DNA from 2 places in the Arthrobacter sp. NPDC056886 genome. Region 1 is predicted to be linked to the other one. Evidence: riboswitches for the same ligand, from Rfam matches in the RefSeq annotation. Region 1 holds a riboswitch; the other holds the start of a gene.
What was found. A riboswitch is a leader RNA that binds a small molecule or an ion and turns the genes downstream of it on or off. The one in region 1 is predicted to bind S-adenosylmethionine.

Region 1 (5,848 bases):
CGTGCAGGGCCTGCGCGGAAGCGATATCGATCGTGGAGGAATCCACCAGCAGGGTCCGGGTGTCTGCGTGGGCCAGGACGCCGTCCTCGCCGAGGTACACGGCACGGGCGTGCTCGCCCTTGGGAAGCATGGTGAAGACGACGTCGGCGCCTGCGACGGCCTCGGCAATGCTGCCGGCGGCCTTGACTCCCCCGGCCTCGGCGGCCGCAACGGCTGCGGTGTTGAGGTCGAAGCCGCGGACCTCATGTCCGGCGTTTGAGAGGTTGACGGACATGGATCCGCCCATGTTTCCGAGTCCGATCCAGGCGATGATTGCCATGGTTTAAGCTCCTTTGCTTGATGTGCTGCCGGGCGCTCTGGCCTCAAGGCCGAAACCCTGGCGTCCCGGTGTCCAGCATCACACCGCTGATAGAGTGCAATCAAGGGAAAAAATCACAGATGCCATGTGCACAGATGCACACCGGCGGTGCCGGCTCCCCGTATCCGTTTGACGACACACTCGCTGAAGAGGGACAACCGTGGACTTGCGTCGGCTTCCGAGCCCCGATGACCTGCTGATCCTGCTGACCGTGGCAAGGCTGGGCCGGTTCAACGCGGTGGCGGAGACGCTTGGCACCACGCACACCACCATTTCCCGCCGCGTCCTGGCCCTGGACAAGCAGCTCGGCGGGCGGACGCTGGAACGCAGCCCGCACGGCTGGGAGCTGACCGAGCTCGGCAGCCAGGCCGTCGCGGCCGCGGAGGCCATCGAGGGCACTCTCGGTGCCCTGTCCAGCAGCATTGCCCGCTCCGGCGACGTTGTTTCCGGCCTTGTCCGGATCAGCACTCCGGACGGCTTCGGTGCCGAATTCCTGGCCCCGGCGCTCGTGCGGCTGCAGCGGGCCAATCCGCTGCTCAACGTCGAGTTACTCAGCGCCACGCGCAAGGCGAGCCAAAACCGCTCCGGCGTGGACCTGGAAGTGGTGGTGGGCAACATGGACACCGCAAACGCCCAGGCCATCTTCCTGAGCAACTATTTCCTCAGGCTGTACGCCAGTCCCGGATATGCGCAGGAACACGGGCTGCCGGCAACACTCGACGATGTCCGGCAGCACGGCTTCGTCTCCTACGTGGAGTCGGCGCTCCAGGTGGCCGAACTGGGGCACCGCTCCACGCAGCTGCCGGTACCGCGCTCCAGCTTCCAAGCCACCAGCGTCTTCGCCCAGCTGGAGGCCGTCCGGCGGGGCGCCGGGATAGGCCTGCTCCCCAACTTCCTTGTCGCGGGCAGGTCCGGCTTCCTGCCCGTCCTGCCGGACGACTTCCAGCGCCAGCTGCCCGTCTGGGCCGTGGCCCGGCCCGAGGCGCTGCGTTCAGCCCCCGTCCGTGCCGTGCTCGAGGCGATCCGCGGCGAGATCCGGGAGCGCCAGAACGTCCTGGCTGGCTGAGCAGTCCTGGCAGGATGAGCCGGCTGGCACAAACGGCAACAGCCCGGGCCCCGCAGTGCGGGACCCGGGCTGTTGCCGCGTTGATTCGCTGTTACTTCTTGGAGGCGGCGAGGAGGTCGGCCGTGCCCCGGGCATCGGCGGCGTCGACGTCGTGCAGGGAGATGCCGCGGGTTTCCTTCAGGAAGAACACGGCCACCATCGTGACCACGCAGGCGCCGAGGAGGTAAATCGCCACCGGCGTGGAGGACTTGTACTGGCTCAGCAAGGCCACGGCGATGATCGGAGCCAGCGAACCGGCCACGATCGAGGTGACCTGGTAGCCCAGCGAGACACCGGAGTAGCGCATCCGGGTCGGGAACATCTCGGCCATGATGGCCGGCTGGCCGGCATACATAAGAGAGTGGAACAGCAGACCGATGGTGATGGCAGCGAGGATGACGAGGTCGTTTTTGGTGTCCATCATCGGGAAGGCGAAGAAGCCCCAGGTGCCGCCGAGGACAGCACCGGCCATGTAGACCGGTTTGCGGCCGAAGTTGTCGGAGAGCTTGCCGACCATGGGGATCACGGCGAAGTGGACCAGGTGCGCGACGAGCAGCAGCAGCAGGATCCGCGAGGTGTCCGTCTGGACCACGACCTTCAGGTAGGTAATGGAGAACGTGACCACAAGGTAGTAGAGGATGTTCTCCGCGAAGCGCAGACCCATCGCGGTGAAGACGCCACGCGGATAGCGGCGGAAGACTTCGGCGACGCCGTAGCCCTTGTTCTCCACGGTGACCTCTTTGCGGGCCTCCAAGAAGATCGGGGCGTCCTGGACCTTGGTGCGGATGTAGTAGCCGACGATCACGATCACAGCAGAGAGCCAGAAGGCCACACGCCAGCCCCAGCTGAGGAACTCGGCGGAGGACAGCGTGGCGGACAGGGTGAACAGCACACCAGTGGCCAGCAGGTTGCCCATCGGAACCGCCGACTGAGGCCAGCTCGCCCAGAATCCGCGGGACTTGCTCGGGCTGTGCTCGGCAACGAGGAGGACTGCGCCGCCCCACTCACCGCCGACTGCGAAGCCCTGGACGAAGCGCAGGAAGACCAAGAGGGCGGGGGCCCAGTAGCCGATCTGCTGGAATGTCGGCAGGCAGCCCATTGCGAAGGTGGCAACACCGACAAGGATGATGCTCAGCTGGAGCAGCTGCTTGCGGCCGAATTTGTCGCCGAAGTGGCCGAAGACGATGCCACCGATGGGGCGGGCAACAAAGCCGACCGCGTAGGTGACAAACGCGGCTATGATGCCATCCAACTCCGTACCGGAATTGGGAAAGAACAGCTTGCCGAAGACCAGGGTGGCCGCGGAGGCATAGAGGAAGAATTCATACCACTCAACCACCGTGCCGGCCATGGAGGCCGTTACAACCTTCTTCAGGCCGGACGATTTGACGTCCGTTTCTTCAGCGCGCCTTGCGGCGTTTTCCGTACTCATCGTGACTCCTTCGGTGTCTCCGTCGACACCCTGTGGACCATTGGGCTGAGGACGCCAGTGATGTAGGGCACATGGCGTCATTCCCCATGAGTATGGACGCTCCCGCCCTGAGCCTCAACGGCCATTAGTGCAGAGCGCATCTGCAAAAATGCACAAGAGGTCGCGCCTAGTGGCCGAAGAAGGCCTCCCGCAGCTGGCCGCTGAGCTGGCCGATTTCTGTCAGGAAGCCGTCGTGGCCGATCGGCGCTTCAATGATGTGCACTTCCGGCCCGCCCGGCAGGGCTTCGGCCAGTTGACGGGACTGGGCCGGGAAATACAGCCGGTCCGAGTCCACCGCGGCCACCAGGAACTCGGCGGTGGCCGGGGCCAGGGCCTCCCCGAGGCTTCCGCGCCCCCGGCAGATATCGTGGCTCATGAGGGCTTCGGTAATGGCGATGTAGCTGTTCGCGTCGAAGCGCCGGACCAGCTTGCTGCCTTGGTGGTCCAGGTAGCTCTCCACCTGGTAGCGCCCGCGGCCGGCCAGCGACCCGGCTTCCAGGGGCGCCTCGGGCTCCTGCGGGTTCCGGCCAAACCGGCCGTCCAGTTCGGCCGCGGAGCGGTAGGTGATGTGCGCGATGCGGCGGGCGAGGGCGAGCCCTGCTTCGGGTTCGGGGCCGCCGTAGTAGTTTCCGCCGTTGAAGTGGGGGTCCTGGCGGATGGCCAGGGTCTGGGCCTGCGCGAAAGCAATCTGTTCGGCCGTGCTGCTGGCGCCGACAGAAATCACGGCGCAGCGCCGGACCCGGCCGGGGAAGGTGACGGCCCATTCAAGGGCGCGCGCGCCGCCGAGGGAGCCGCCCAGCACGGCGTACCAGCTGCCGATGCCCAGGGCGTCGGCCAGCCGCGCCTCCGCGGCGGCGGTATCCCGCAGGGTGACGAGCGGGAACCGCGATCCCCAGGGGCGCCCGTCCGGCGCCGGCGTGGAGGGTCCCGTGGATCCGTGGCAGCCGCCCAGGATGTTGATTGAAACGACGAAGTACTTGTCCGTGTCCACGGGGGCCCCGGGTCCGGCGAGCTGCTCCCACCAGCCGGGCTCCTCGCTGTCGCCGCGGGTCACGTGCGTGTCGCCGGTCAGGGCATGTTCAATAAGGACGGCGTTGGAGGCTTCAGCATTCAGGGTCCCCCACGTCTCGTAGGCGAGGACCACATCCGGCAGCGGAATCCCTGATTCGAGCTGCAGGTCACCGATCCTGACGTACTGGACGGTTCCGTCCGGGTTGCGGGATGGCTTGGTTTCGGGAACACCCGTGCGGGTGACGGCAATCGTCATGTGAGGACCTATCTTCGCGCTTGCCTGCCGTCAGCTGACCGGCAGGCCAGGTCTTCACCCGGGGCACCCCGCCGCAAAAGGAGGGTTGCCGGCCAGCAAGCCGGGGCTGTCGCTGGCACTCATGACCTGGTACGAGTCTACGAAAGAGGGTGCGGAAATCACGAAGATTGTGACTTCCATGTGACAGCCCGGGCATCTGAGAGCTCCGCCGTCTGACGGCCGGGGGCCGGCGGTCCCGTTCACGGGAAACCGGCCGACCGGCCGCCAGGTTTACGTGGCCGTTTTCCTTAGGCGGACTTGGCAGCGCGGAATCCGGCGTCGAGATCCGCGAGGATGTCGTCGATGTACTCCAGGCCCACCGAAAGCCGCACCAGCCCGGGATTCACGCCGGCGATGGTCTGCTGTTCGGGCGAGAGCTGGCTGTGGGTGGTTGACGCCGGGTGGATCACCAGGGAGCGGACATCGCCGATGTTCGCTACGTGCGAGTGCAGTTCGAGGGCATCGACGAACCGCTTGCCGGCCTCGGCTCCCCCGGCGATGTTGAACGCCACGACGGCGCCGGTTCCCTTGGGCCCGTACTTGCGGCCGCGCTCGTACCAGGGGCTGGACGGCAGCCCGGCGTAGGCGACCGAGTCGACGTCGTCCCTCGCCTCGAGCCACTGCGCCACCTTGGTGGCGTTGGCGACATGGCGTTCGACGCGCAGGCTCAGGGTTTCGATGCCCTGGGCGATGAGGAACGCGTTGAACGGGGACACGGCGGAGCCGAGGTCGCGCAGGAGCTGGACGCGGGCCTTGAGGATGTACGAAAGGTTGGCGCCCAGCGCGCCGTCCGCGCCGAGGTCGCGGGCGTAGACCAGGCCGTTGTAGGTGGGGTCCGGGGTGTTGAAGCCGGGGAACCGCTCCGGGTCCTTGCCGAAGTCGAAGTTGCCGGAGTCCACGATCACGCCGGCGATCGCGGCGCCGTGCCCGCCGAGGTACTTGGTGGCGGAATGGACCACGATGTCCGCGCCCCACTCGATTGGCCGGATCAGGTACGGGGTGGAGAGCGTGTTGTCGACGACCAGCGGCACCCCGGCCTCGTGCGCCACACGGGAGACGCCCTCCATGTCCAGGACGTCCTGGCGGGGGTTGGAGACCACTTCGCCGAAGAACAGCTTGGTGTTGGGCCGGACGGCGTCGCGCCACTGTTCCAGGTTGTCCGGGTCCTCCACGAAAGTTACGGAGATGCCGAACTTCTTCAGCGTGTGGGCGAGCAGGTTGTAGGTTCCCCCGTACAGGCTGGGGCTGGCCACCACGTGGTCGCCGGCCTCGGCGATGTTGAGGATCGCGAAGGTCTCCGCCGCCTGGCCGGAGCTGAGCAGCAGCGCCGCGAGGCCGCCTTCCAGGCTGGCCACGCGCTGTTCCACGGCGTCCTGGGTGGGGTTGCCGATCCGGGTGTAGATGGGGGCGAGTTCGGCGAGCGCGAAGCGGTTCGCGGCGCTTTCGGCGCTCGGGAACACGAACGACGTCGTCTGGTAGATCGGCAGGGAACGCGCGCCGGTGGCGCTATCCGGCTCCTGGCCGGCGTGGATCTGGCGGGTTTCGAAGGACCAGGCGTTGGACATTGATGCTCCTCAAAGAACTGGGCACAGCACCGGCGGGACTTGG
Region 2 (5,848 bases), on a different contig from region 1:
ATTGCCCAGGACGGTAAAGTTTCCGCCAGCGGAAATGGCCACAGCACAGGCGAACCCCTCAAAGTACAAGGCCCGCGGAACAGTTCCGGAACGGGCAACCAGCAAATCCTATCCCGCGACCACCGAGACTAAGCTGTAGCCATGACCACTCCTGCCTCTGTTCCTGCGCCCGCGACCGTGCTGGTCTTCCTGGACCCGGCGTTCGAAGGCGGCCGGGTTGCCGACCCGGCGCAGCCTCAATTGATGGCCACGGACCTGGGCGCCACCCGAGGCGACGGCGTTTTTGAATCGCTGCTGGCCGTCGGCGGCCGGCCCCGCAAGATCCAGGCACACCTGACCCGGCTGGCCGGTTCGGCGCGGCTGCTGGAACTGGACATCCCCGCAGAGGACGCCTGGCGGCGCGCGGTGGACACCGCCATCGGCGAGTTCCGGCGCCAGGACCCGGCCACGGCGCCAGGGGGCGGCACGGACGAGGTTGTGGTGAAGCTGCTGGTCACCCGTGGGCCGGAGGGCGCCGCCGCCCCCACGTGCTGGGTCCAGGCCTCCCCACCCGCGGCCGCAGGCCGACGGCAGCGCGAGACCGGGATCGACGTCATCCTGCTGGACCGCGGCTATGACAGCGAAGTCGGCGAGCGCGCGCCGTGGCTCCTGCTCGGCGCCAAAACCCTCTCCTACGCCGTGAACATGGCAGCGCTGCGCTACGCCCACCGGCACGGCGCCGACGACGTCATCTTCACGTCCGCGGACGGCCGCGTCTTGGAGGGGCCGACGTCGACCGTTCTGCTGGCCCACCTGGAAACCGCAGACGACGGCGCAGGCGGCGTCCGCACCATCCGGCGGCTCATCACGCCGCAGCTGGACAGCGGCATCCTGCCCGGCACCTCACAGGGTGCCCTGTTCACAGCCGCCAAGGCTGCCGGCTGGGAGCTGGGCTACGGCCCGTTGGAGCCGAAGGACCTGCTGGACGCCGACGCGGTCTGGCTGATCTCCAGCATCCGCCTCCTGGCCCCGGTGAACCACATCGACGGACAGGAAATCGGTACCCCGGAACTGCGACGCCAGCTCACGGCCGAACTCAACGCCTTGTTCTCCACGATCGAATAGTTCGCCACGATCGAGTAGGTCGCCCTGCCCAATAGTTCGACCCCGCCTAGTAGCAACCGTGGCTTGCAGGAAGGCCTGAAGACCCTGTCCGCCGCAGTGGCCAAGTGGGACGATCCATCCATGAGCGTGAGCCAGGAACCGTCCGCGCGGAACAGTGCGCGCGGCGCGGCAGCCAAGAATTTTCCGGAGGCGGCACCGACCACCCGGCAGTTGAGGACCTTTGATCAGCGGCGCCGGGAAGCTGAATTGAAAACCGAGCAAGTCCTGCAGGGGCCCCGGCATAGACGCGAACCGCACAGCGGGGCGCGCGGGCCCTCGCCGTTCTGTCTTTAGGGCACGTGGTTGACGGGCCGGCTCCGGGAGGAGCTGACCCCGTAACAGCCGACGGCGCGGGATCTTGCTTGGCCCAAAGCTGTCCGGAACCGCGGAAGTGGCCCGGGGCCACATGCCGCACAGCTGCCGCAGGTATCGGCAGAATTCAGGGAATCGGCCCTATCGCTACGAACGGCAGTCCAATGGATCAGGCAACCCTTGTTGGCTACGCATTCGGCTATGTTGTTACCCTCGTCGCCGTTTTCATGTTGTGTTTGCCCCTCATTTTCGGATTAGTGCTGCTCATGCTCCTGGCAGGTGCCGTGCGGCTGATCCTCCTCCTGGCGACTGCCCTGACCGTTGGGCTGATCCGCTTGCTAAGGAGCCCCGCTGGCAGCCCACCCAGGCCCCGACATGGATCCCATCTCATCACGCACTGACCGGACCGTGGCGGACATTTTCATCTACGCTGGCGCCTCACCCCAGGGCGTCCGCGGGAATTGCCGGGCACCGCCGGAACGAGGCGGGGTTGAACGCCGGGAGCATGAACGTTGCCAGCACGGCGTCGAGCATTTCCGGGGCCCACGTGCTGTTCTCCCCGAGGGTCGCGCAGACGCCCAGCACCACGGGGGTTCCGTCCGCGCGGCGGCGGATCTGGACCTGGACTGGCCCGGTCAGCCCGAGCGTGCGGACGGCGGCCAGGCCCAGCTTGCGCACGTCCCCGGCCTCGCTGGCCGGCACCCTGCGGCTTACCTCGTCGCTGCCGGCGCGTCCATACGGAGTCCTGGTCTTCTCCAGGACCACCGCTACTGGCGCCATCGCGTTGCGTGCCGGGGTGCCGAACACCAGGCAGACGTAGTCGGCGCCCGGGATAAACTCCTGGACAAGCTGCCCTGTGGGCATGTTCTTCCAGGTGACGGAGGCGGTTCCGGCCAGCACGTGGACCCCACGGGAGCCTTCGAAGACCCGCGGCTTGACCACCACGGGGCCGCTGAGGCCGGCGAGGGATGCCGGCGCGGCGGCGAGGTCGCCCGGAACGCCGAACCGCGGCACTGGAATGCCGGCTGCCTGCAACGCCCAGGTGGTAAACAGGTGGTCGTTGGCGAGCGCCACCGCAGCAGGGTCGCCCACGATAATTCGCACGTCCTGGGCGAATCCGGCACGGGCCGCGGCCAGGGCCGGAAGTTCCACGGTGAGGGTCGGAATGATGACGTTGATGGCTTCGCGATCCACCACCCGGCGCAGGTCCAGGATCATGTCCGGGTCCGTCGCGGGCAAGAGCCTGACCGCGGCTGCGGAGGGAGCAGGCTCCGCGTGGCGTGTGTCGGCGCGGGCGTCGGAGCCGAGATACGGAAGGCCGCGGGCTTCGAGTTGCGCCGCGACCGTCCGGCCGGCGGCGCTTGCTATCCCGGTAACCAGTATGCGCGGGCCCACAGTTGCTCCATTCCGCCGTCACCGGCCGGGCCGCGGCTGCGGCTCCGACGGTTCCGGCCACCGATTCACGGACTTGGTGACGGACAGACGACTCGTTTTACGGACTGCTTGATTGACGGACTGCTTGATTGACGGACTGCTCGAGTCAGCCGCGACTCCGGCCGACACGCACGACCATTCCCCTAGTAGACGGCGAAACGTCGGCGCACACACGAGTGGGCAATACCCGAAGTTGGAGCCCGCTACTACTTGCTTGAGGTGCACGCATACGATCCGCCAGCCCGTTGGGCGTGACCCGGTTACGGAACATGACGACGGCGGCCGTGCGGGCCGGCGTCGTTGGTGTTACGTTTTTGGGGAGTAATGAGAACCGGTGCCAAGCCCTGACTGGCCGGTCGGCAACCCTCCCTTTTCGCGGCGGGGTGCCTCAGGTGAATACTCGGCATATCGACCATTCGAGCTGCAAGCGTGAAAGAGGAGATCCGTCGTGCCCGACACGTCAACACCCGCTGTACCCGAAATACTCAGTACCTCAGCCGCCCCCGCTGCAGCCCCCAGTGCGGCGACCGGCGGCGAGGAAAGACTGGCTTACCGCCTGTTCACCGGCGCAGATGACCGCGCCTTTTGTGAGCGCGTGTCGGCCGCCTTGGCCGAGGGCTATGTCCTGCATGGAAGCCCCGCCGCCAGCTTCAACGGCAGCACCGTGATCGTGGCGCAGGCGCTGGTCCTGCCGGCTGCCATTGCGAGCGCGGACGCCGCCGTGGCCAATGCGGTTGATGAGCTCGACGCCGACGAGTTTGACGCTGTTGGGGCATTCGAGGGCCACGCATGAGCTACGCAGGAGACCTCAGCCCCGCTGAGGCGTGGACCAAGCTTGAGGCTGGAGCCATTCTGGTGGATGTCCGGACCGAGGGCGAATGGGCCCATATCGGCATCCCGGACACGAAAGCGACGGAAAACGATCCGCTCTTCATCCAGTGGACCCTCGCCGGCGGCGCGCCGAATCCGCACTTCGTGGAACAGCTAAAGCGGCAGGCACCGGAGGACACCGCCGTCGAGCTGGTGTTCCTTTGCCGCTCCGGTGCCCGCTCGATCGCCGCCGCGACGGCCGCGACAGCCGCCGGCTACACCTCGTACAACGTTCTTGAGGGCTTCGAAGGCGAGACCGACCGCTTTGGCGAACGCACTGTCAACGGCTGGAAGAACCGCGGCCTGCCCACCAACCTCGGAAAGATCTAAGTGACTTTCAATCCCGACGCCGCCGGCTGGGCCGCCGACACCCAGGCCGTCCGCGGCGGCCTGGACCGCACCGGCTTCCAGGAAACCACCGAGCCAATCTTCCTCAACTCGGGATTCGTCTACGAGTCCGCGGCCGCCGCCGAGCGCGCCTTCACCGGGGAGGACGAGCGCTTCGTCTACTCCCGCTACGGCAACCCGTCCGTCGCGACGTTCCAGGAGCGGCTCCGGCTGCTCGAGGGAACCGAGGCGTGTTTTGCGACCGCGTCCGGCATGTCCGCCGTCTTCACCGCCCTGGGCGCGCTGTTGGCTGCCGGCGACCGCGTGGTTGCAGCCCGCTCGCTGTTCGGCTCGTGCTTTGTGATCCTCAACGAAATCCTGCCGCGCTGGGGTGTCGAGACGGTCTTCGTGGACGGACCGGACCTGGAGCAGTGGCAGGCCGCGCTGTCCGAGCCGACCACGGCGGTGTTCTTCGAGTCGCCGTCGAACCCCATGCAGGAAATCGTGGACATCGCCGCCGTGAGCAAACTGGCGCATGCGGCCGGCGCCACCGTGGTGGTCGACAACGTCTTCGCTACCCCGCTGCTGCAGCGCTGCGGAGACCTCGGCGCGGACGTGGTGGTCTACTCCGGCACGAAGCACATCGACGGCCAGGGCAGGGTCCTGGGCGGGGCCATCCTGGGCACCAAGGAATTCATTGACGGGCCCGTCAAGCAGCTCATGCGGCACACCGGTCCCGCGCTGTCGGCCTTCAATGCCTGGGTGCTCACCAAGGGCCTGGAGACCATGGCCCTGCGCGTCAACCATTCCTCGGCCTCGGCCCTGCGGCTGGCTGAATGGCTCGAGGGACAGCCTGCGGTCGGCTCGGTGTTGTACCCGCTGCTGCCCTCCCACCCGCAGTACCCGCTCGCGGTGAAGCAGATGAAGGCCGGCGGGACCGTGCTCACGCTGGAGCTTTCGCCTTCGCCGGGACGCACTGCGAAGCAGGCCGCCTTCGCGCTGCTGGACGCGCTGCGGATCATCGACATCTCCAACAATCTTGGCGACGCCAAGACGCTCATCACGCACCCGGCCACCACCACGCACCGCGCGATGGGCCCGGAAGGCCGTGCGGCGATCGGGCTCAGCGACGGCGTGGTCCGGCTTTCGGTGGGCCTGGAGGACGTCGAGGACTTGATCCGCGACCTCGGCCAGGCGCTCAAGCAGGTCTAGCGGGCAGGTCTGGCGCTCAGGTCTACCCCCCGAGCGGAACTGACGCTGCCGGCTCCCGTCAGCCCCTGCGCACCGGGCCCAGGGGCGAGCCCTCGTCGGCTCGCCCCTTGGGGGCGGTACCCCGCGCGGGCCCCTGAGCCGTCAGTTCGATGGCCCGTTCGACGACGGCGGGCAGTCCGCCCGCCCGGAACGGCCCGCGCTGCAGCTGCGAACCGGTGCCCTCCGCCAGGATCCGTTCGACGCCCGCGCGCACCAGCTCCAGCTCGCCCTGCTCCTCAAGCACCGGGGCCACGAAATCCACCAGCGCCCTGGCCACGTCGGCGGCCGGGGCAGGGGTGAAGGTTCCAAAGTCCAGGAGCTCCCCGCGCAGTCCGCAGTTGCTGGCCTGCCAGGCGGCCATCCGCAGCAGCAGCGTGGGCACCGGGGCCGGGTCGACGCCTTCGTCCCACTCCCGCGCCGCCGACTCCACGAGGGCGCGCACCAGGACGGCAATCAGGGCAGCGTCCTCGGCCCGCAGGCACACATCGGCGACCCGGATCTCCACGGTGGG

Region 2: another riboswitch for S-adenosylmethionine. It lies ahead of ACFRJ8_RS09545 (DUF1737 domain-containing protein); the one in region 1 lies ahead of ACFRJ8_RS10860 (homoserine O-acetyltransferase).

Annotation. Positions count from the first base shown of each region.
Region 1 covers NZ_JBHUBT010000005.1:236,200-242,047, reverse strand. The annotation lists gene mmsB (3-hydroxyisobutyrate dehydrogenase) at 1-319, opposite strand, end outside; gene ACFRJ8_RS10870 (LysR family transcriptional regulator) at 525-1,424, shown strand; gene ACFRJ8_RS10865 (MFS transporter) at 1,516-2,895, opposite strand; gene ACFRJ8_RS10860 (homoserine O-acetyltransferase) at 3,062-4,201, opposite strand; SAM riboswitch class IV at 4,213-4,328, opposite strand; gene ACFRJ8_RS10855 (bifunctional o-acetylhomoserine/o-acetylserine sulfhydrylase) at 4,489-5,805, opposite strand.
Region 2 covers NZ_JBHUBT010000004.1:301,364-307,211, forward strand. The annotation lists gene cls (cardiolipin synthase) at 1-2, opposite strand, end outside; gene ACFRJ8_RS09535 (aminodeoxychorismate lyase) at 142-1,104, shown strand; gene ACFRJ8_RS09540 (hypothetical protein) at 1,894-2,850, opposite strand; SAM riboswitch class IV at 3,210-3,325, shown strand; gene ACFRJ8_RS09545 (DUF1737 domain-containing protein) at 3,371-3,682, shown strand; gene ACFRJ8_RS09550 (rhodanese-like domain-containing protein) at 3,679-4,089, shown strand; gene ACFRJ8_RS09555 (O-succinylhomoserine sulfhydrylase) at 4,090-5,298, shown strand; gene ACFRJ8_RS09560 (glutamate--cysteine ligase) at 5,357-5,848, opposite strand, start outside.